DNA from 3 places in the Bradyrhizobium sp. USDA 4369 genome. Region 1 is predicted to be linked to each of the others. Evidence: predicted binding sites of a transcription regulator. Region 1 holds the regulator's gene; each other region holds the start of a gene.

Region 1 (7,605 bases):
CATCGGAATCGCGCGGCGAGAAGTTCCAGCTCGTCGGCGCGATGATCTGATAGCGCTCGATGCGACCGCCGCCGACCGCGAGCCAATGACCAAGGCTGCCCCGCGCCGCCTCGACAAGCCCGACGAAGCGGCCGTCCGTCGTTTCACCGCTGGTCTCGCAGAACGGCTCGTTGAGCCGCAGCGCCTTGATCCAGCCTTCGATCGAGAGCGCGAGTCGCGCCGTCTCGATCAGCCGCGCGATCACGCGGTTGCGGACGTTGCTGCCATCGGATGCAAGCAGCGCGGTGATCAGCGGCTGACCATCGACCGCCTGTCGCGCAAGTGCGCCGACCTCGACCGGCTCGCCGGCGAGCCGCGGCGCCTTGCTCCAGCTATAGGCGTCAGCCTTGTCGGCGTCCGGCACGGAGCGGCTCGCCGCCGGATCGCGCGACGTCTCACGCATCCAGGCATGCGAGACATCTTCCGTGATCAGGTCCGACGGCAAGGCTGAGATCGTTCCATCGCTGGCGTGCAGCCCGGCGCGGAAGCGCGCGCCATCGGCATCGTGATACGCGCCGAAGCTCATCAACAGCCCCGGTCCCTTGCCAAGATCCGCGAGCGCCAGCGCATCGGCCAGCCGCAGGAAGTGCGCGAAATCGCCCGCGCGTCCGTCGCGCCAGCGATCGAGTTCAGCCGGCGTCGACAAGGCCAGCACATTCTCGAGCGTATCGGCAAACACCACACGTTCGAGAAAGCCGCGAAACGAGCCGGCAACCGCATTCAGCCGGATACGCTCACCAAGCTCGATCGCGCGCGTGGTGCCCCCCGGCTGGAACGCCAGGCTGTGCGGCCATTTGCCGGCGATCAAGCCCATGATGTCCAGAAGTCGCGCGCGCGCGGGCAAGGCTTCGCGCGCCGCCGATCCCCTGGTCGCGGTGAAGCGCTCCGCCGCCGCGCCGTGCCAGGCGTGCGCGGCATAGGCCTCGCGCGCGAAGTCCGGCATGAAGAAGATATAGAAGTGCGTCAGATGGTCGGCGGCGTTCTCGGCCGCATGGGCGATGTTGGTCGCGAGCACGCCGTTGCGCGCCGGCACGACGCCCATGGCCTGACGCAGCGCGCTGGCCGCCGCGATCGACTGCGACACCGAGCAGATGCCGCAGATGCGCGGCGCGATCACCAGCGCATCGAGCGGCGGTCGCCCCTCCAGGATCTGCTCAAAGCCGCGATAGAGCGGCGCGGTGACTTCGGCGCGCGCGACACGGCCGCTCTCGATATCCAGGCGAACCTCGAGATCGCCCTCGACGCGGTTGAACGGGCCGACCGTGATCCGGGTCATGAACTGCGCTTGTCGCCCGAGCGGCTCGGCGGCACCACGACGTGATCAGCCGTGGCATTGACGCGCACGCGGCGCGGAGTCGCCGATTTCGACAGGGCCGCGAGTGCGACGAACCAGGCCTTGGGCATGTCGGTCGGAAGTCCGACGGGAATGCCGGCGAGCTTCGCCGTCTGCAGATAGTTCTGCGCGCTTTCGAAGCCCGGCGACGTGCAGGCGATGCAGGCATAGCCGCCCTTGGTGCAGGAGCCGCCACCGTTCCAGGAGCGCTGATTGCAGTCGCCAACCGCCTGCGTCGCGCGGCAGCCGAGATGCTCCATCAAACAGCCGCGCTCCGACATCGCCTCGGCGCTCGCCTTGAACTCGTAGAACTCGTTGCGCGAGCAGCCATGATGAGCGAGGTGGTTGGCGATGAAGGTGGGACGCCCGACGGCGTCGAGGCCGTCGGCGGTGAGATCGCCAGCCGTGAGCGCAAGCAGGCTTTCCATGATCCAGCCGGGGTGTGGCGCGCAGCCGGCGACATTGATCACCGGCAAGCCGCGCCTCGAGCGGAAACCTGCCCCCAGCGCGCCGCCGACGTCGCTCCCCTCGAACTGCAATCCGACCGCATCGGTCGGGTTGATGCCGGCCGCGGGAATGCCGCCATAGGCCGCGCAGCTGCCGACCGCGACGACATAGTCGGCCAGCGGCGCGAGATCGAGCAGCCAATGATAGATCGAGCGGCTGGTGCCCGCCAGCATGTTGAAGCGGCCGCTCAGGTTGGGGCCGCGGGCGACCGAGCCTTCGAGCACCAGCAGATCGAGCCGCTCGCGCCCGCCGCGGATGGCCTCGAGCAATTCCACGGCTTCCTCGCCGGTCTCCTCGCTGACGGAGGGATGCCACACCAGATCGATGCCGGACTGGCGCAGTTCGTCGAACCAGCCGGAGGCGCCGCTTTCCAGGATGGACATGGTGCAGCCGCCGCAGCTCGCGCCCTGCAGCCACAACATCCTGGTCATTCCCTCCGCGCCGACCATCGTGGGTTCCGCTGCTATTCCGCGCCGGGCATTCCGCTTGGTGATGCTCTCGGGTTTAGCGCCGCAGCGTGAGTACTGGCAAGCGCCTCGCACGGCGTGCGCTCGGAGCCCCGGCGACGGCCGAGCAGCACGGCGCCGGCCCAGATCAGTCCGAACAGGCCGACCGCGACGATCCCGAGATTGGCGATGTCATCGCCCAGCGCCACCGCGACATCCGTCCAGCCGCCCTGAGCGCCAAGCCGTGGCGCCAGCAACGTCACCGCCTCGACGCCGCCGATCACCAGCGCGATCGCGACCGACGTTCCGGTGATCAGCAGATTGTAGCGTCGCTTGCGCGCGGGATCCGTCAGCGCCCAGCGATAGGCCCCGACCATCAGCATGCTGTCGGCGGTGTCGACGGTCGCCATCGCCGCAGCGAACAGCGCCGGGAACACCAGCACATGGGCGAGGCTCGCGCCGCGCGCTGCTTCGGTCGCAGAAAGGCTGAGGAGACCGATCTCGCTCGCAGTATCGAAGCCGAGGCCGAACAGGAACCCGAGCGGATACATGTGCCAGGCGCGGTCCACGAGGCGCAGCACAGGACGCAGCAGACGAATGAGAATGCCCCGTCCTGCACTTGCAGTATCCGCCATTTCGGACTGCTGCGGCGCTGCCGGGCGGCGCCATAGATTGACGAACAGAACGAGGTTCGCGAAGGCAATCAGCAGCAGGAAGCCGGCCGACACCGACGTGCCGATGGCACCACCGATCGCCCGAATCGCGCTGTCCTCGCGCAACAGATCGGCGCCAGCGACGAGGCTGACGATAATCGTGGCGATGACGACGACGCTCGAATGTCCGAGCGCGAAATACAGACGCGGCGGCGCGCGGCGTGTCCCCGTCCTGCACCAGCTTGCGAACCACGTTGTCGATCGCGGCGATGTGGTCGGCGTCAACCGCATGGCGCAGTCCAAGCAGCCAGGCCAGCATGGCCGTGCCGACGATGGCGGGACGGTCGGCATAGAGCGCAAACGCCCAGGCCCAGGCGAGCGCGTTGGCGAGCACGAGACCGGCCAGCAGCGCAATATTGCGGCCGCCCGCGGTCTGCAGCCAGGCCGGCGCTGGGCGTGGAGGCTGGGGATGATCAATTGGGAAAATCGTCATACTCAGGCAGGAGAGCAAGTCTCGCGCCAGTTGGCAAGCCTTGCTCCGCGAGGGCCAGATCAGCGTAGATTCACGCCGTTCACCCCCGTCTGGCCTGGACCGGCCTGCCTCCGTGGCAATTCGCTGTCCGGTCACGCACAAACAATGACCAGCCGCTGAAAACCTTCGCTCACCCCCGCCTTACCGGACCGAGGCGCTTTGCACGGCGATCTCGCGCCTGACGGCGGCCTCAAACCCGCTGGCCGGTGCGGCGAACATCAGCCGGGTCTCCTCATGGAACGCCGAGAAGATCCCGACGACGACCGTCTCGCCGCCGATCTCGGCCAGGATCGGCGAGCCCGAATAGCCGAAATTCGCCAAGCAATGCACCGTCAGCAACCGGCCATCCTCGGTCATGCCGGCGCTGCAATTGCGCTGTCCGGTCGGCGAATAACGCCGTTCCTGGCCGTAGCCGATCTCGGAAATGGTCCCGGCCGCCGTCGCCGCGGCAAGTTGCTCGCGCGTGAGCGCTGTGACCGTCACCGGCCGCGAAGGCAGCGCGTCCTTCAGAACGATCAGGGCCCAATCGGCGCGCGAGCGGTCAAGCGACCATTTGTCGTGCTGGATCGGCACGAAGTCCGGCGCCACGATCAGCTTGTCGGCAATCGACGAGGCTGCCGGCGTGCCCTTGTTCATGCCGGCCAGGAAGTGGACGTTGCCGGGACTGACCTGGGCGACGCCGTTGAAGACGCAATGCGCGGCCGTGAGCACCAGGCGCGGCGCCACCAGCGTGCCCGTGCACGAGCCACCCGTGCTGTATTGTGCCACGGTGACGACACCGATCGATGACGCCGGCCACGCCGTGGGATCCACGACCTCGCCGATATGCCGGTCGAGCCCGAGCAATTGCTCGGGCCGCGGATTGGCAATGCCTGCTTCGGCCGTTTCCGGCTTGGGCCGCCAGGCGGCGATGGCCTGCTCCGCCTGTCGACGCTGCGCCTCGCTCAGCGTGACTCGCTGGACCTCGCGGCCGGCGGACCGCACGCCATTTCGCCCCGCCATGACCAGCCAAGCATAGCCCTGCGCGACATCCTGCGCGACCACCCGCCCGTCGAGCATCATCAGGCCGAGCATATATTGCGACTGGGCGAAGCCCTGGGCCGCTGCGCGAGAAAACCACCGGCTAGCTTCGCCATGATCGCGGGCGACGCCTTCGCCATTGTAATAGGCGACGCCGAGATAATGTTGCGCGACGGCGAGGCCCTGATCCGCCGCCTTCCGGTACCAGGCCAGCGCCTCGGCGGGGTTGCGCGGCACACCCCAGCCGAACGCCTGCATGAAGCCGACATCGAACTGCGCCCGCGCATCGCCCTTGGCCGCCAACGGCATCAGCCGCCGCATCGCCATAGCTTGCTGGCCATTGGCCGCCGCGGCCACGGCATCCTCGAGTTCGGCGGCCGAACCGGGCACCATGCCGGCGAGCCACACGGCTAAAACGAGAGCAATTGTCCTGATCATCGCGTCCGCGGCATCCCGGTCATCATGATGGGGAGACCAGCAGACGGGATCAAGACGGCAGCCCCATGGCCGCGCGCAAAACGGCTGCCGCGGGCTTACGCCTGCTCGCTCTTGGCGAAGCGGTCGTCGAGCGCGTAGCCGGCGCCGCGCACCGTGCGGATCGGATCCTGCTCGCGGCCCGGATTGAGCAGCTTGCGCAGGCGCCCGATATGGACGTCCACGGTGCGCTCGTCGATATAGATGTCCCGGCCCCAGACGCTGTCGAGCAACTGCTCACGACTGAACACGCGGCCCGGATGCTCGAGGAAGAATTCGAGCAGGCGGTATTCGGTCGGGCCGAGATCGATCGGCCGGCCCGAGCGCGCCACCCGGCGCTTCTCGCGGTCGAGCTCGATGTCCCCATAGGACAGCACCGTCGCCAGCCGCTCCGGGCTCGCCCGCCGCAGAAGACCCTTCACCCGCGCCAGCAGCTCAGGGACCGAGAACGGCTTGACGATGTAGTCGTCGGCCCCGGTCGCCAGGCCGCGCACGCGCTCGCTCTCCTCGCCGCGCGCGGTCAGCATGATGATCGGCAGCTGCTTGGTCTCGGGCCGCGTCCGCAGCCGGCGGCACAGTTCAATGCCGGACAGGCCCGGCAGCATCCAGTCGAGCACCACGAGATCGGGAACGCGCTCCTTCAGCCGCGTGTCGGCCTCGTCGCCACGCCCCACAGTCTCGACCTCATAGCCCTCGGTCTCCAGATTATAGCGCAGGAGCGTGGTCAGCGCCTCTTCGTCTTCCACCACCAGGATGCGCGCAGTCATATCGAACGAGTCTCTCTCAGTTGCCGGGGACCGTGGTGGCGAAGCTCGTCATGTCGCCCTTCGGACGCTTGTCGACCATCGCCTGGCCCTCGATCATGTAGAACACCGTCTCCGCGATATTGGTCGCGTGGTCGCCCATCCGCTCGATATTCTTGGCGCAGAACATCAGATGGATGCAGAACGAGATGTTGCGCGGATCTTCCATCATGTAGGTCAGCAGCTCGCGGAACAGCGAGGTGCAGATGGCATCGACCTCCTCGTCGCCCTTCCACACCGCCATCGCAGCCGGCAGATCGTGCGCGGCATAGGCATCCAGCACCGACTTGACCTGCGACTGCACGAGATCCGTCATGTGCTCGAGGCCACGGATCAGCTTGAGCGGATGGAAATCACTTTCCAGCGCCGCAACCCGCTTGCCGATGTTCTTGGCGAGGTCGCCGATGCGCTCGAGATCGGTGGCGACGCGCATCGCGCCGACGATCTCGCGCAGGTCGACCGCCATCGGCTGCCGGCGCGCGATGGTCAGCACGGCGCGCTCCTCAATGATGCGCTGCAGCTTGTCGACCTCGGCATCGGCGGCGACGACCTTCTGGCCAAGCGCGACGTCGCGCCGAACCAGCGCGTCGACGGAGTCGACGATCAGCCGCTCGGCGAGACCGCCCATCTCCGACACGAGCCGGGTCAGATCCTGCAGATCGCTGTCGAACGCCTTGGCGGTATGTTCACTGGCCATGATGATCTCCTGAAGGCAATGATGCTGTCGGCGTCAGCCGAACCGGCCGGTGATGTAGTCCTGGGTCCGCCGATCGCTCGGCGAGGTGAAGATCTTGCTGGTGTCGTCGAACTCGATCAGCTCGCCGAGATACATGAACGCGGTCTTGTCGGAGACACGCGCCGCCTGCTGCATGTTATGGGTCACGATCGCGATCGTATAGTTCTCGGAGAGTTCCTGGATCAGCTCCTCGACCTTGGCGGTCGAAATCGGATCGAGCGCCGAGCACGGCTCGTCGAACAGGATCACTTCGGGCCTGACAGCCACGGTACGGGCGATGCACAGGCGCTGCTGCTGGCCGCCGGACAGCGACAGGCCGGAGGCGTTGAGCTTGTCCTTCACCTCGTTCCACAGGGCGCCGCCGCGCAGCGCCTTCTCGACCCGGTCGTCCATCTCGGACTTCGAGATCTTCTCATAGAGGCGGATGCCGAAGGCGATGTTCTCATAGATCGTCATCGGGAACGGCGTCGGCTTCTGGAACACCATGCCGACACGGGCGCGCAGCAGGTTCAGGTCGAGCTTGGGGTCGAGAATATTGGTGTTGTCCAGCATCAGCTGGCCGGTGGCGCGCTGGCCCGGATAGAGATCGTACATCCGGTTGAAAATGCGCAGCAAAGTCGACTTGCCGCAGCCGGACGGACCGATGAAAGCGGTGACGCGGTTGGTGCCGAGCGACAGGTTGATGTTCTTCAGCGCGTGATGATCGCCGTAATAGAAGTTCAGATTTCGCGCGATCACCTTGGCCGGCGCCTCCGGCAGCGACTTGGCGGAAATGGCGGCCGTCGGGCTGCTCACGGATACGGACATGTCGGTCATTTCGAGCTCCTCTCGGCGCCCAGGATGCGCGCACCGATGTTCAGGGCCAGCACGGTCAAGGTGATCAGAAGGGCGCCGCTCCATGCCAGCTGTTTCCAGTAGGCATAGGGGCTCTGGACGAAGTTGTTGATGGTCACCGGCAGGTTCGCCATCGTCTTGGAGAGGTTCATGCTCCAGAACTGGTTCGACAACGCGGTGAACAGCAGCGGCGCGGTCTCGCCGGCGACACGGGCAGTCGCCAGCAGC
Region 2 (7,605 bases), 1.7 Mb from region 1:
CCGTTGGCCCTTCGCCAGCCGGGCGCGGATGCCGTCGATGGCGCCGTTGCGGTAGAACAGATTGTAGGTGTCGAACGGGATGATCTCGCCGCGCTCGGTGACGAAATGGATGCAGGAGCGCTTGACGTTGCCGACACAGAAATTGAAGCGGTCGAGGAACTGCACGATGGTAACGCGAAACACGTGCTCGTAGCCGAGATTGTCGGGCACCTGGACCGAGGGCAGGCAGCAGAGGAATTCGGCGACGCGCTCGCTGGTATTCAGCGGCCCCGACGACAGCGAGAACAGCTCGATGAACTTGTCGCGCAGCGCCGGATATTTCTCCGGGCTGATCGTGTTGGGCATCACCGACAACAGTTCCTCCTGGGGCACCATCGCGGTCAGCGGCAGCACCGTCGTGCCATTGCGCAGGCCATAGCCGATCGAGATGCTCTCGGGGTTGCAAGGCAGCGGGATCATGTCCTGCTCGCCAAACACGCCGGTCGCGACGACACGGCGGCGGATCTCCGACAGCATGATGCGGTCGGTGTCCTTGTCGAAGCCGGCGTTGCGGCCGGCGTCCTGCACCGGCTGCAGGGTCACGCCGCGCACGCAGGACCATTGCAGCGCATGACGCACGATGTCGCCGATCTCGTCGTCATTGACGCCGCGCTTGATGGTCGCCACCAACGTCGTCGAGATGCCCTCGCGTTCGAGATTTTCCAGCGCCTGCTGGCGGATGCGGCGCAGATCGGCACCGCGGATGTCGGTGAGGCCGGCGCGCGACAGCGAATCGAACTGCAGATAGACTTCGAGCCCGCGCCTGTTCTCGGCCAAGCGCGCCACGAAGTCCGCCTCGCGGGCGATGCGCAGGCCGTTGGTGTTGATCATGACGTGGCGGATCGGGCGGGCGCGCACCGCAGCCAGGATGTCGAAGAATTGCGGATGAAGCGTCGGCTCACCGCCGGAGATCTGTACGAGGTCCGGCTCGCCCTCGCTTGTCACCAGCGCGTCCAGCATCCGCTCGACGGTCGCAAGCGGGGTGAAATGCGCCCGCTGCGGCGACGATTCGGCGAAACACACCGGGCAGGTTAGGTTGCAGTGATCGGTGATCTCGATCAGCGCCAGGCAGGAATGCTGCTCGTGGTCCGGGCACAGGCCGCAATCATAGGGGCAGCCATATTCGGTGCGGCGCTGGAAGCTGAGCGGCGTATCGCCCGGCTTGATGAACGCCTTGCAGCGCCGCCAATAGGCCGCGTCATCGGAGACAAGCGTCGACTGCACGCCGTGCTCCTTGCAGCGCTTCTCGTACCAGACCTCGTTGTCCTGGATCTGGATCTTGGTCGGCACCAGCGCGAGACACGTCTCGCACAGGGATTGGGTCTGTCCCCAGAACACATAGGGACGTGACTTACGCAGCGGCGCGTTCATGCATGACCTTCGATTGCGGCGCGGTTGCCAGCATCGCCAGGGCGTAGGCCGCAATGGCGAGCGACAGCAGGTGAAACAAGGTGAAGGGGCCAACGACCGGCCCGTACGGCTTGAAAAATTCCCAGACGAAGCGCTGCACGCCGTAGACCAGAAGCGCGAGATAGAAGCCGCTGTCGATCACCGCCGCATTCCGCCTGAGCACCGCGACGACATAGGCGGCGGCAAAGGTGGCCATCGCGAGGCTCTCATAGAGCTGCACCGGATGGCGCTGGATGCCGTCGCCGAAATCATGGCCCCAGGGCAGAGCCGTCGGCGTGCCGTAGGTGAAATCGTCGAGCCCGGCCGCAAAGCAGCCAATCCGCCCGACGGCGACCCCGACCGCGAACGGCAGTGCAAAGCGCGCCCCGGTGCGCAAGGTGATGCCGTGGCGCCATTTGTAGAGTTCGACCGCGATAATGCCGCCGGCGAGCGCGCCCTCGACCGAGCGCGCCAGCCCGGCCATCCCGGAGAGCCACAGGTTCAGCGTGCCGAACAGATACGCGCCGAGGCCGGCGCCGAATACGAGCGCGGCGATATAGGGCCATTCGGTCGACTGCCGGGGAAAGCTCACGCCGCCAAAGCGCGCGAGCCACCAGCCGGCGGCCGCCGCGCTGAGCCAGGCACCGACGTCGAAGATCGCGTGGAGAACGGCGCCGTCCATGCCTGCCCTGAGAACTTCCCAAATCCGGTTGCATCCGGACTATGACAAGTTCCAGCAGGCAAAGGCAATGCCGGGATCGGATCAGCCCGTCGCGGCCTGCTCGGTAGGATAGACGCCGCGCAACACCTCTTCGAAATGCGTCTTCACCGCCTCGTTGCACAGGCAGGAGCGCTGTTTCAGCGCCTCGAAGTCGCGCACCATGAAGGCGCCGCGCCGCGTGTCGAGAATTCCTTCCGCCCTGAAGGTCTGCACGACACGGCTGACATAGCTGCGGCCGACACCGAGCAAGGTCGCCAATTGCTCGTGGGTCAGCGGCACGATCGGCTCGCCATCCGTGCGGTCCAGCGCCGCGACGATCCACTTCGCCGTGCGCTGTTCGATCGAATGGATGGCGTTGCAGGCGGTCGACTGAAACACCTGCGCCAGCATGCAATCGGCATAGCGGGCGAACACGTTGCGCAGCGTCTTCGATTGCAGCTTGGCGGCGGCGAGTCGCGACAGCGGCAGCCGCGCAAAGGGCCCGCCGAACTTGACGACGATGCGCGTATAGGCAGGCAGGAAGCCTTCGCTGACGATGCCGCCCACCGCGCCCTCACGTCCGACCAGGATGGTTTCGACGTCGCGACCATCCTCGTTCGGCACCAGATAGGACGTCAGCGCCGGCCCGCAGGGGAAATGCACGATCTGAACGTCGTCGCCGGGACGGTAGAGCAGATCATTCGGCGCCGCCGCGTCCTCGACGAGATGCGGCGCGATGAGCGCGTAGTCGGCCGGACTCAAGCGTCGCAGCAGATTGTTGTAGGGCCGCTCCCGGGACAGCGTCGTCACAGCTTGGTTCAGCATCATCGTTCCCCGCGCCATGCGCATGTGCGTGATCCCCGCCCCTTGTGTTCACAAGTGCACCGACACAGGAACTCTGATATGCTGCCTTCGGTTCCAGGAACCCCCCGGCGCGCTTACAAGGAGGCGCCGGGCAGCGGGGCCTTCACCCGGAACCCCGCAGATCATGACAAGCTCGCAGTCCAGCGTGCCCGAGCATTATCAGGACGTGCTGGTCGTCGAAGACGACCCGATCATTGCGCTCGGCCTCGAAGATACGATTACGGATCTTGGCATTCCCCTCATCAGAGTCGCGGCCAATGTGGCCAGCGCTCTCGCCATGATCGAGGAGCGCGTACCGCAATTCGCGCTGCTCGATGTCGGCCTCGTGCGCGAAAAGAGCTTCGCGATCGCCGAGCGGCTGACAACGCTCGGCATTCCCTTCGCATTCTCGACCGGCTACGGCGCCGACCGCGTGCCGGCGGCGTTCGGCGACCGGCCGCGGCTGCCGAAGCCGTGTCCGACCGAGGCGCTGGAGGCGGTGTTGCGGCGGCAGGCTTAGCTGCCGCCGCAACACCCTACTGCGTTTTCGAGTGCGGCCGCCGGCTCAGCCGAGCTTCGGGTCGAGGGTCGTCGACCACAGCGCGACGTCGGCGCGATCGCGCAGCGTCACGGTCATCTGTCCGCTCTCGCCGTCGATCTTGACGTGGCCGAAGAACTGCATGCCGGCGGACGGCGGCAGGTTCTGCTTGTCGAGACCGGGCGCCTTGATGAAGCGCACCTCGGGGCCGAAGGTGTTGTCGAGCTCGTTCGGACCGAACGTGCCGGCATGCAGCGGACCGGAGACGAACTCCCAGAACGGCTCGAAGTCCTGGAACTGCGCCTTGTTCGGATCGTAGTAATGCGCGGCGGCGTAATGCACATCCGCCGTCAGCCAGACGGTGTTCGGGATCGGCGCCGTCTTGATGAAGCGCAGGATCTCGGCGATCTCCAGCTCGCGCCCGCGCGCCGGACCATCGCCCTGCGCAATCGCCTCGGAGCCCTTCTTGTTGGTCGCGTCGTCATAGACGATCAGGCTGAGCGGCATGTCGGAGGCAATCACCTTCCAGGTCGCGCGCGAGTTCAGCAGCGCCTGCTTCAGCCAGCGCATCTGCTCGGGCCCGATGAAATAGGACGACGGGCCATATTTGTCCTCGAGGTTCGGGCCGTTGGCGCCGCGATAGCTGCGCTCGTCGAGCACGAAGACGTCGAGATGCGGGCCGTAATTGATGGTGCGATAGACCCGGCCCGGCTCGGCGATGCTCTCGCGCATCGGATACATCTCGTGGAAAGCGCGGGCCGCGCGCGCGGCGAGCAGCTGGATGTTGCGCTCCTTGTAGGCCGCCGGCAGCTCCTTGGAGGCCGACCAGTTGTTGGTCACCTCGTGATCGTCCCACTGCACGAAGATCGGCACCTCGGCATTGAAGGCTCGAACGTTCTCGTCGAGGAAGTTATACTTATGAGCCGCGCGGAATTCGTCGAGCGTCTCGGCGACCTTGGCCTTCTCTTCCACCGTCAAGTTTTTCCAGACCTTGTTGTCCGGCAGCTTGACCTCGGACTTGATCGGGCCGTCGGCATAAATGGTGTCGCCGGAATGGAGGAAGAAGTCGGGCCGGTGCTTCTTCATGGTGGCGAAGGTGAACATGCCGCCATCGTCGGGATTGATGCCCCATCCCTGCCCCGCCACGTCGCCGCCCCAGACGAACGAGACGTCGCGCTTGTTGCCGGGCGCGGTGCGGAAGCGGCCGACCACCGCCTCGCTCTCGACGGCGGTGTGCGAGAGGTCGCGGAATTTGACGCGGTAGAAGATGTCCTGGCCGCTCGGCAGATTCTCCAGCAGCATCTTGGCGGTGAAATCGCTTTCGGGCAGCGCCGCGACCGGCGCCAGGCTGCGCGCGTTCTTGAACGACTCCGTCGTCGCGACCTCGACCAGCATTTGCGACGGGCGGTCGGCACGGGCCCAGACCACGCCGCCATCCATGCTGACGTCGCCGGACTGGACGCCATGCGTGATCTGCGGCCGGTCGGCGGCGCGGCTCAGATAGGGCATCGACAGCGTCGTGACGCCGGCGGCAGCCACCGTCGAGAGGAAACGGCGGCGGGACAGCTTGGACAGCTGCGGGCGCGAAAGGTGAATGGTCATGCGAATCTCCTGCTTGGATGGCGCGTGCAATCAGCGCCGCCGCCACCACGGCAGGCCTAGAAAAGATTGGTGACGCTGGAATAACACGACCACACCGAGCGCATCGGGATACCGTTCACAGGCAGGACCGTTGGGGAACGGGCGGGCTCAGGTGCCGGCGGCGCGCAATTGCGCGCCGGTGCGCTGCAGATTGGCCGGCATGCTCATCAGGATCAGCTTGCGGTCGGCGACCGCGTTGTGGAACTGCTCCAGAGCAATGTTGAACGCGGTGAGAGCGGCATGCTCGATCGCGCCATCCTCGAAGCAGGTCAGCGTATTGCGCAGGATCTCGTCGGCCTCACCTTGCAGCTGATCGAGCTCCTCGGTCGAATCGCTCTTGCGTGCGATCGTGATCATCTCCAGCAGCCGGTCGCGCAGCGAGCTGTTGATGGTACGTTCGTCCCGCTTGAGATAGCCGGCGAACCAGGCGCCCGCCGAGCCCATCGCCGAAAGCGTCATCAGCCCCCACCAGATGTAGTCGCTGTAGCGGTCCAGAAACGTCTTCTCCTCGCCGTCGACGAATGCCGCGGCGCCGGGATGGGCGGGAATCGCAGCGTCCTTGTCGGTGTCGGGGGTCTCGATCTTGGCGGCCAGCGGGAATTCCGACATCAACTGCTGGCGCACCGAGAACAATTGGCGGGTGAACGTCGACACCGTCGCATCCGACAGGCCCTTCCGCGCCACGATGTGGTGAGTGAAGCTGATGGTCTTGACTTCGTCCTCGGGCCGGTCCGGCGAGCCGCCAAAGGCACCGGCGGGGATATCGGTCGATTCATATTCGGGATGGTTCTGCGCGATCGCCTCGGCGGAGTCGATCGCCAGGAAGGTCGGCACGCCACCATCCTTGGTCGCGGCGGCGATGGCATCCGCGGTGATCTTGCTATTGACCGGCCCGGCCGCGAGATAGACATCCGCCTTCTGGTTGCGTACCGCCTCGGCCGCCTCCGAAATCGGAAATTGGATGATTTCGACCTTGCTGGCATCGACGCCGTATTGATGCAGGACGACCTTCAGCAGGTTCACGTTTGCCGGGGTCCGCCCGATAATGCCGACCTTGTGCCCGGCCAATTGCGAGATCTTGGTGATCTTGGCACCACTCTTGCGCCCTTTGCCCTTGGCCACCGGCGGCACCCAGAGCACGGCGACGTTCTTGCGCAGGGTCGCGACGGCCTGGGCATTCTTCGGCACTTCGAGGTCGCCGCGCACGATCGCGAGATCGACCTTGGCAGCGGCAAGCGCCTGCGCGCTCTCGGCCGCGCCTTCGGTCGGAACCGGACGGAGCCGCACCGCGGCATGGGATTGCGAAAAGGCTTGTGTGAGGGCTTGGACGACCTTGAGGTCGTCACTGTTCGGGGGACCGACCGCGATCTTCAGGGTCACCGGCCGCATCGCGAAATAGTAGGCACCCGCCAGCGCGCCGACAATCGCGAGGATCCCGGCGATGACGATGAACACGGCAGGGCGCATTTGCGAGCGCTGCGCTGGCGTGGTCTGTGGGTCTACCAGGTCCGGTCCTCCGGTCATCCGACGGCTCGGAAGCGGCGCCACGCGCAGCGCCGCCTGCCCTCGTTCTGCTCTAGAGGTAGACTGTAGCAAATTTCTTGTCCGCCCGGGGTGACATCTGCGTCATGGTTACCGGACCCAAGTGGCCCGATCATCGGGGCAGTTCCATGACCCGGCGGGATCGGCCGGGTGAGAGCTGCCTTTTGAACGATGTGGCGCGATCATCGCGACGGCTGCACATTGTAGCCCGTAAAGGTCCGGGTGCGGCACAAGGGCGCGGGCCATCCACGAGGTGAACGGGAGGTTGACATGATGGAACGATTATCTGCGGAGGCACGGAGCGACGCGCTGCGGAGACTCCCCGGCTGGACCGAGCTGGACGGCCGCGACGCGATCACCCGCAGCTTCACGTTCCGGGACTTCAACGAAGCGTTCGGCTTCATGACGCGGGTCGCGCTCATGGCCGAGAAGCGCGATCACCACCCCGAATGGCGCAACGTCTACCGCACCGTCGAGGTCGTGCTCTCGACGCATGATGCCGGAGGCCTGACGCGGCTTGATGTCGAGCTCGCCGAGGCGATGGATGCGATCGCCGCATCGATGGCCTGAACCCGGCCCTGCGACTTGCGGCAGCATTGGCCATCCCCACATGTGCCGGGGATGGCGCTCCATGGCGACATCCGGAACCTGGAGATGACACATGGCGTCGGATACGACCGACTACAGCGTGGGTTTCGAGCCTGCCGACCGGCTGGCGCGGGACCGCGACACTGTGCGCCGGCGGTTCTGGGTCAAGTTCAAGCAGGTCGTTGCCCGGCTGCCCTTCGCCGAGGATCTGCTTGCCGCGTATTACTGCGCCTTCGACAAGGAGACGCCGCGGCACGTCCAGGCCGCGCTGCTTGGCGCCATCGCCTACTTCATTCTGCCGTTCGATTTTCTGCCCGACGTGATG
Region 3 (7,605 bases), 3.2 Mb from region 1:
GCCCTTGTCCAAGATCGGCTTCATCGCTGACAATGCCCGCGCACCGCATGTATAGAAATCCGTTCCGCCGCCGGCGCGAAGCTCGAGAGTCTGCTTCAACAGCCCCTCCTGCTCCTGCTCGTCGCCACTGGCGCTGGAAACCCACAGGACATGATCGTTGAAGGGCAGCACCAGAATTTCGTCCTGCTTCGACCATTGCACCAGCATCTCACGCGTCCGGGCCGGCGTCAGCAGAAAACGCATCGCCTCCAGCAGCTGCGTCTCGCCGTGGCCCTGCATGCTGCCGGAGAGATCGAGGCACAGCGCCGTCAGCGACGGCCGCCGCAGCGCGTCCTGATAGGCAGCCAGCGCGATCTGGATCACCTTCGGCTCGGGCGGCCGCACCACCGTGACCGCCCGCGACGGATCGATATTGGTCGTGGCATCGCCGGCGAGCTGGGCCGCGCGGGCCAGCTCCACCCGCCGTCCGGTCTTGGCGATGCGGGCCTGGGTTTCCGGCGTCAGCAGGAAGGCCTGCAGCGCGTCGAAGAAGGCCTGGACCTCCTTGCCGCGGCCGCGCTCGACGAAGCCTAACGGCGAATCCGCCACCGACACGCCATCCTCGGGATAGACAGCGTAGAGCGGCTCGAAGCCGTCGGCCTTGAGCTTGTCGTTGGTTTCCTTGATGACCGCCTCGTAGTTCCACATCGCCTGATAACGCGCGCCGTTGCGCTCGCCCTCGCGATAGAGGTCAGCCAGCCAGCCGCTCGACCCGGAGGACCGTTCGACGCCGCGCAACAGCGCGCGCACCGTGGTAACGACGCCCTCGCGTTCGAGATCGCCGGCCTCGATCAGGTCGGGCTTGCCGATCGCCGAGGCCAGCATGGCGAGATAGGCCGAGGCGCCGGAATTGTACTGCGTCGCCGAGGTCATCAGGAATTTCAGCCGCCCGGCCTCGACGGCCGCCAGAATGTCCTTCGTGGTCACCTTGGCACCGATCCAGCCGAGCTCCTGCGCCTTGGAGCGGCGCACGCCGAGGATCACCGGCATCTGGGTGATCGACTTGACCGACTTCACCCGGCGTCCGGTGTCGAACATGTCGATCCAGATCGAGGCCGCCGGCCACACCGCATCGGCCTTCGCCTCGCCGCCGGGCTTGAGCGACAGCGCGATGTCGAGCGAGCCCTGATAGCTCATGTCGCAGGTCGCGCCGCGCGACCTGCAGAACTCCTGGACCAGCGGCTCCAGCACGTCATTCTCGGACCCCGACAGAATCGAGAATTGCGGCCCGCTCTGGCCGCAGCCTGCGAGCCAGATCGCGCTCAGAACGATCGCGAGCATCCGCCACATGGCTGCCACACTCACACCGGCGCCTTCGACAGCACCGCCTTCAACTCCGCCGTCTGCTGCGCCATGCGCTGCTCGACCTCCTCGCGCTTCTTGCGGCCCTCCTGCTGGGTGGTCAGCACGCCGGCAATGGTATCGATCAGATCGCGGTTGGTCTTGTCCAGGGTCTCGATGTCGACGATGCCGCGCTGCGACTGCTGCTCGATCGCGATCGCCTGGGTCTTCATCATCTCGGACGCCTGGCGCATCATCTCGTTGGTCGCGTCGGTGACCGTCTTCTGCAGTTCGAGCGCCGCTTTCTGCCGCTGCAGGCCGAGCAGCAGGATCATCTTCTGCTTCCAGACGGGGATCGTGAGCTCGGTGGTGGCCTGGAGATTCTCGATCAGCGTCTCGTCGCCGGACTGCACGATGCGGATCTGCGGCAGCTGCTGGATGCCGATCTGGCGGGCCTGCTGCAGATAGAAGATGCGCTTCTCCAGCCGGTCGAGCGCCTGCACCGCGTCCTGGTAGGTCTGCGCCGCCATCAGCGCGTCGCTGCCCTCCGCGGAGGCCTTCGCGGCGCGCTCCAGTTCGAGCAGCGGCCCGCGGCGATAATCATCGACAAAGGCCTTGCCGGCCGCGATATGCGCGTCGAGTTCGGCGAGCGCGGTCTTGGTCTGCTCGTGCAGGTCGTCGAGCAGCGCGATGTCGCGCCGCAACGTCTCCTTGTTGCGGTCGAGTTCGATGCAGATGCGGTCGATCTGCGAGGCAACATCGTCAAAGGCGTCGCCGAAGCGCCGCACCCGCGCCTCCATCGACGAGAACATCCGCGTAAGCAGCCCGGCATCCTTGAGCGCCGCCGGGTCGAGCTCGCGGGCCTTGCCGAGGATGTCGGACAGCAATTTTCCGGTCGTCCCCATCTCCCGGTTCTGGGTCTGGGCCAGGATGCGGTCGGCGAACTCGACGACGGAGCGCTGCGCGCGGTCACCGAACGTCACGAGGCGCGACCGATCGGAAATGTCGATCTCGGAGCGGATACGGGCGACCACGGACCGGTCGGCTTGAACCGCCGGCAGGTTGACGGTGTCGGACATCAGGATACCTCAGGGGATGGGCCAAGAGCGACCGAGCAGAAGGGCGGCGACTGTACGGACGCTTTTCAATGGTTCGATGACAGCGGACGAAAAACCGAATGCGACGCATGTTCAGGAACATGGCGCTGGCGACCATTAGCCGCAGATCGGAGCGGGCGAAGAACTCCGGCCTCGCCGCGCGACCGATGGATTCGTCGGTCAGACGGCCATTCGGTTCACCGCGAAGTCAAGGGGCTGCGGACGAGTGCGCGCGCGGCCCGCCTCGCTGCCGTCCCGGCCGCGTAAGCAATTGCGCGCCAGGCCGGAACGACAGCGGAGGTTGAGCAGACGCTGGCGAACATTGTGTCGAGCGCAATCCGATCGCCCGTCGGGGTCAAGTCCTTTGACGCGCCCAACAGACATGATTGCCGCGGACGATGTTTGGCATCCGGGACCGCTTTGAACTATCGCGGTCGGGATGACTGACGTCGACGGTGCACGGTGACGTGGTGATCTCTTCTGCCATGGCCGGGATCAATCGCCTCAAAGCGAGCCGAAGGGACCCGCAAGCCCGACCGCCGCTCGATCAATTCTGCGTAGGTGCCCAGCCGTTCCTTGCATCGATGCTGTTCAATCTGCTCGATATGGCAGGATCAGCAGAGAGCCATCACCGCTTTATCAAATAGCCGGCGCTTCTTCGTGTTTCGATGATGTGATGGCCGATCTTTCGACGCAGGCGGCTAATCGTGGCCTCTACCGCATTCGTCGTGCGTGACGAATCGTGGAATGTGCTTTCCGCGAGTTCGTGGCTGGATACGATTGCTCCTCGCTTATACATCAGTTGAGAGAGGACGGAAAACTCTCTTGCTGTGAGGTTGACCACCCGCCCGGAGACTGTCACGACCATTTTTCTCCGGTCGAGTTGCACTTCATTGGCTGTGAGCCGTGATGACAGATGCCCATAGGACCGCCGCACAATGGCTTCCAGCCGTGAAAGTAGTTCGTCCCGGACAAAGGGCAGCGGCAGAAAAGCATCTGCGCCTCGATCAATGACGTCAATCCAAGTGTCCAAGTTGGTGTTTCGACCAAGAGCCAATATGGGCAAATATCGATGAGATCGTCGCCAGCGCTGCAACAGCTCGCGGTACGCTCCACCCGACCGGACACCGAGTATCGTGGCAGAATACTCTTCGGTGTCGCCCAAGAACCATGCATCGTCTGGCGTGGAGGCGTTTTCGGCGACAAACCCCGCAGAGTGTAGCGCTGGCGCGAGCAGCCGGGTGGTCGCTGGATCGCAGTCCGCAATGAGAATGCGCATCTTTGGTGCTGGTATTGGAGGGGAGTTGTTTGATCGTCAGGTCAGGGATGGCATGCTGCGTGAGGCTCGGCAGGGCAAGAGGGTCCCGACTGGCGAGAATTCGCTGAATTCGACGTGGGGTGATCGATTACGTAGTAGCCGGCACCTCTTTGCGTCTTGATGAAGTCGTGCCCGACTTTTCGTCTGAGTCGCGCGACAAGCATTTCGGCTGCCCCCGGGGGGACTCGTGAGTCTTCTCCATATATTTCCCTGCGAAGCTCTTTGATCGACAGAATCGAATTTGGTCGCTGCATGAGTGCGAGGAGGAGACGATATTCGAACGGAGTGACGTGAATATGAATTCCGCTGACGATAACCTGCATTTGATCTTCGTCCAGGCTCACGCGGTCGATCGTGCGAATGAGTTTTCGGGTTGATCTGCACCGGCGGAGCATTGCGCTCAACCGCGTCGCCAGCTCCATTAATCCGCATGGCAGCGATATGTAGTCGTCAGCGCCATGATCGATCGCATCAACGATCTGTTGCTTGGTGCATGATGTGCCTGCCGCAAGAACGGGATGGTCGATCGATGCGCCTCTCCAGTGCTCGATCAGGGCGATACCCTCGGCTGTTCGGTGATCCAGCTGAATGATCAGTGCGTCGATGTCGGTCAGGGCGGGCGGCTTGATCGTCCACCCGATGTCGTAGCAGCAGTGATGAATCGTGCTGCAATGGAGTGAATTCAACTGGTCTTGTATGAGAGACGATGTGGAGGTGTTGCTGGAGAGGACCATTACGGCTGGCATCGGTTCATTCCAGAGTGTGGCGAGTCTCGTTGGTCGGGAGAGCGCCGTGTTGCTGATCGCCTTGTTGGGGGGGAGTTAGTTGGCCAGAGAGCGGATTGCCTCTGCTTGCGAGCCGTTTAGCGGTTGCTGCATATCTTTGTGCATCTGGTGCAGACCACACGGTGATGCATGTGTTTGGCTGAAGGATGCTACTTATGGGGCCGCGCATATCCGTCGGCAACCGGTGAAAATTCTATATTGACAGATTGGAATTGGCTGAAGAATCGGCATCTGACCGCAATGCAGGTTCTGCATTGTGGTCAGGGGATGGATGATGTTCGAGGGCAATCTTATTCCAGGTTTGGACGGGTGTTCGTAACGATCGTCCTCTTGCCGGGCGCACGCCTGCTACGTCCTTCTGTTCGCCCGATCGCGACGTCCTGCTTCCCGAGACGCATGTGGGCGATGGGCTCGCCAGAACGCGAGCAAGGTCAACAGCACGTAGGCCAGCCATAGGGGCGAATATTTGTGTCTTTCTTGTTCGTTGAGGGAGCGATGTCTTTTGGCAAGAGAGTTGTGATGAAGAATCTCACAAATAACAATTGCGAATAGCGTGCGAAATTGGTTGGCTGCTTGCCTTACACAAGGTTGCCCTCGATCGTGTGCTATGAATGATTAGGTTAAATAAGTGTCGGTCTGTTATAGGAGCAGAAACAGGTCAATGATGGGCAAGTGCCCTGCGGTGACCGAGTGGTGTGGGTTCCTTGCGGGGGCGAGTGCGTGTGTCTGCTTGAGCGAGTGAGCTCTGACTCGTTGAATTGCGAAGCTCTGCAACGCCATGCGCAATCGTTGGGTGCCGGATCTCGGTGGCGTTGCCGAAAGCCTGCTTGCATGTCGTTCGTGATCGAAAGCGACACTAGGGTTCGGTCATGGAAGTGTTGAGGGGATGGATGCTGGCTCAGATTACGATCCTGCTCGACGAGGTGGATTGGCGACTCGGTCATCGAGCATGCGTCGCAAGGGAATACGGAACTGGCGAGCAGGTTGCGCGGCCCCCCCTTGAGCGCGGCGGCCAAGTCGCTGGTGTTGCGGGCACGCAATGGCAAGAAGTCGGCGCGGAAGTACGCGCTCACGGTGATACCGGGCGATCGATTGCTGGATATGCCATCGGTCGCCAGGCTGCTCGACGTGCGAAAGGTCGAGTTCGTCGATTCGAAGAAACTGCTCGAGTTGATCGGGTGTGTCTCGGGTTCAGTCCCGCCCTTTTGTTTCAATAGTCAGGTGCGTCTCATCGCCGACAGCAGGCTGAGGGAAAGCCCCAGGATGGTGTTCAACGCCGGGCGACTCGATGTCTCGTTGGAGATTTCGGCGGCTGATTATTTTGAGAAGTTGGACGTCGCGGAACATGAGATTTCGAGAGACGTTGAGGCCATCATCCAGAATGAGCAGGGGTTGCGTGAGAAGTGCTGAACGCTTCGAGGATCGATATTCGCGGCCTGTTTGACGCGGCGGCGGGGCAATATCTGCTGGGATAGCAAGATAGCCGCTGACACTGAGTCAGCCAGTTCGACGCTGAGAGTTGGCGCTACCGCGGGGCGCGGTATCCAGATTACTCCGCGCAAGTCAAGCCGCCGGGTCCCGATGATTCTATCGTAAAGCTCACCGAGAACATGCCAGTTTGCTGAAAAACTCAGCCTATCTGCCCCGTCTCATCGTACTTCAGCAATTGCTCGCTCAAACTCTGCACCAGCACCTCAATGTTGCCATCAGACATGACATCATCGTGTGCCCCAGGTATCTGAATGGTAACAATCTGTTCCTCAGGCAACACTTCTTTCCACCCTCTATGCGCATCTTCATTCGGGGCCTCCTGGGCCACAAATAGACATATCTTGATCGGAATATATTTGCCCTCATAGACATTATCGGCGTGCATCAATCGGCGGGTCGTCTCCCTTGGCTGCGGACTGAGCGATGAAAGAAGACGATCAGCCACCTCATCGGAAACCCAAGTAGCTCTCCTGTAATAGGTATCTATCAGGCCGACAAATTGAACGTCGTCATTGGCCGACAGAAGTTGACAGGCGATTTCGTAGGCCAGCTTGCCCCCGAACGACCACCCTACCAGCCGGTAAGGGCCGGCGGGTTGGATTTGCTTGATGATAGCCACAAAGCAGGTTGCGATATCTTCCACCGTTCGCAGATGATCCCGTCTTTTTCCGTCGCTTGTCAGACCGTAAATCGGAAAGCCATCGGGAAGTCGTGCTGCCAGCTTAGCTCCGTACAACAAGCTTCCCTGGCCCTGGCTCATGATGAAGAGTGGCTTGGCCTCCATAGCCGCGGGCGAGCGAAGCTCAACCAGATGCGATTCGAAATCGAGAGTGGGTGAATTGCCGTCGTTCTGGAGGAGACTGGCGATCGTTGGATTTGCAAAAATTCGCGGGATCGATAGGGACAAACCGGCTTGACTTAATCTCACCTGCATCCTGGCCAGAAGCAGCGAGTGTCCGCCGAGCGCGAAGAAATTGTCGTGGCGCCCGATCCGCTCAACGCCCAGCAGCTCCGACCAGATTCGGGCGATGGCCTCCTCGGTCTCGCCCTGCGGCGGCTCATAGGCCTGCGCCGCGAACGCAGCGCCCTCCGGCGCCGGCAGCGCCTTGCGGTCCAGCTTCCCGTTCGGCGTCAGCGGCAGCCGATCCAGATGGACATACGCCGCAGGCACCATGTAGTCCGGCAGCCGCGCCGCAAGATGGCCCCGCAGTTGCTCCGCCCCGATCTCAGCATCGCCCGCATAATACGCCACCAGGCGCTTGTCGCCTGCCACATCCTCACGCGCGACCACGGCGACATCGCTGATCCCGGCACGCTCCAACAACCGGGCCTCGATCTCACCGAGTTCGATCCGGAAGCCGCGGATCTTCACCTGGAAGTCGTTGCGACCGAGATACGCGATCGTCCCGTCGCTAAGCCAGCGCCCGAGATCCCCGGTCCGGTACAGCCGCGCCCCGGCCTCGCCCGAGAAGCGATCCTCCACGAACCGCTCCGCCGTCAGCTCGGGACGGTTCAGATAGCCCCGCGCAACTCCGGCCCCGCCGATGTAGATCTCGCCCGCGACACCGATCGGCGCCGGCTCCCCATACGCATC

The links. Region 1 encodes PhoB, which activates phosphate uptake and scavenging genes when phosphate is short. Its sites were predicted from a motif close to TGTCATNNANCTGTCAT; they were not measured.
Positions count from the first base shown of each region.
Region 2: ACVIJ6_RS10325 (alkaline phosphatase D family protein) is a predicted target of PhoB. The motif match lies at 5,181-5,197, and genes of this name have one in related genera.
Region 3: ACVIJ6_RS17040 (toxic anion resistance protein) is a predicted target of PhoB. The motif match lies at 2,465-2,481, and genes of this name have one in related genera.

Region 1 is NZ_JBSRYH010000001.1:548,316-555,920, forward strand. It holds gene ACVIJ6_RS02545 (nickel-dependent hydrogenase large subunit) at 1-1,315, opposite strand, end outside; gene ACVIJ6_RS02550 (NADH-quinone oxidoreductase subunit B family protein) at 1,312-2,328, opposite strand; partial or broken gene ACVIJ6_RS02555 (HoxN/HupN/NixA family nickel/cobalt transporter) at 2,343-3,471, opposite strand; gene ACVIJ6_RS02560 (trypsin-like serine protease) at 3,652-4,968, opposite strand; gene phoB (phosphate regulon transcriptional regulator PhoB) at 5,064-5,771, opposite strand; gene phoU (phosphate signaling complex protein PhoU) at 5,788-6,504, opposite strand; gene pstB (phosphate ABC transporter ATP-binding protein PstB) at 6,538-7,359, opposite strand; gene pstA (phosphate ABC transporter permease PstA) at 7,356-7,605, opposite strand, start outside.
Region 2 is NZ_JBSRYH010000001.1:2,274,860-2,282,464, forward strand. It holds gene ACVIJ6_RS10305 (radical SAM protein) at 1-1,410, opposite strand, end outside; gene ACVIJ6_RS10310 (prolipoprotein diacylglyceryl transferase) at 1,391-2,110, opposite strand; gene ACVIJ6_RS10315 (Crp/Fnr family transcriptional regulator) at 2,192-2,953, opposite strand; gene ACVIJ6_RS10320 (response regulator) at 3,117-3,491, shown strand; gene ACVIJ6_RS10325 (alkaline phosphatase D family protein) at 3,537-5,111, opposite strand; gene ACVIJ6_RS10330 (TAXI family TRAP transporter solute-binding subunit) at 5,259-6,605, opposite strand; gene ACVIJ6_RS10335 (4a-hydroxytetrahydrobiopterin dehydratase) at 6,963-7,262, shown strand; gene ACVIJ6_RS10340 (YkvA family protein) at 7,354-7,605, shown strand, end outside.
Region 3 is NZ_JBSRYH010000001.1:3,766,298-3,773,902, reverse strand. It holds gene ACVIJ6_RS17045 (substrate-binding domain-containing protein) at 1-1,329, opposite strand, end outside; gene ACVIJ6_RS17040 (toxic anion resistance protein) at 1,341-2,399, opposite strand; gene ACVIJ6_RS17035 (response regulator transcription factor) at 3,046-3,696, opposite strand; gene ACVIJ6_RS17030 (response regulator transcription factor) at 3,738-4,481, opposite strand; gene ACVIJ6_RS17025 (YbaK/EbsC family protein) at 5,448-5,930, shown strand; gene ACVIJ6_RS17020 (amino acid adenylation domain-containing protein) at 6,151-7,605, opposite strand, start outside.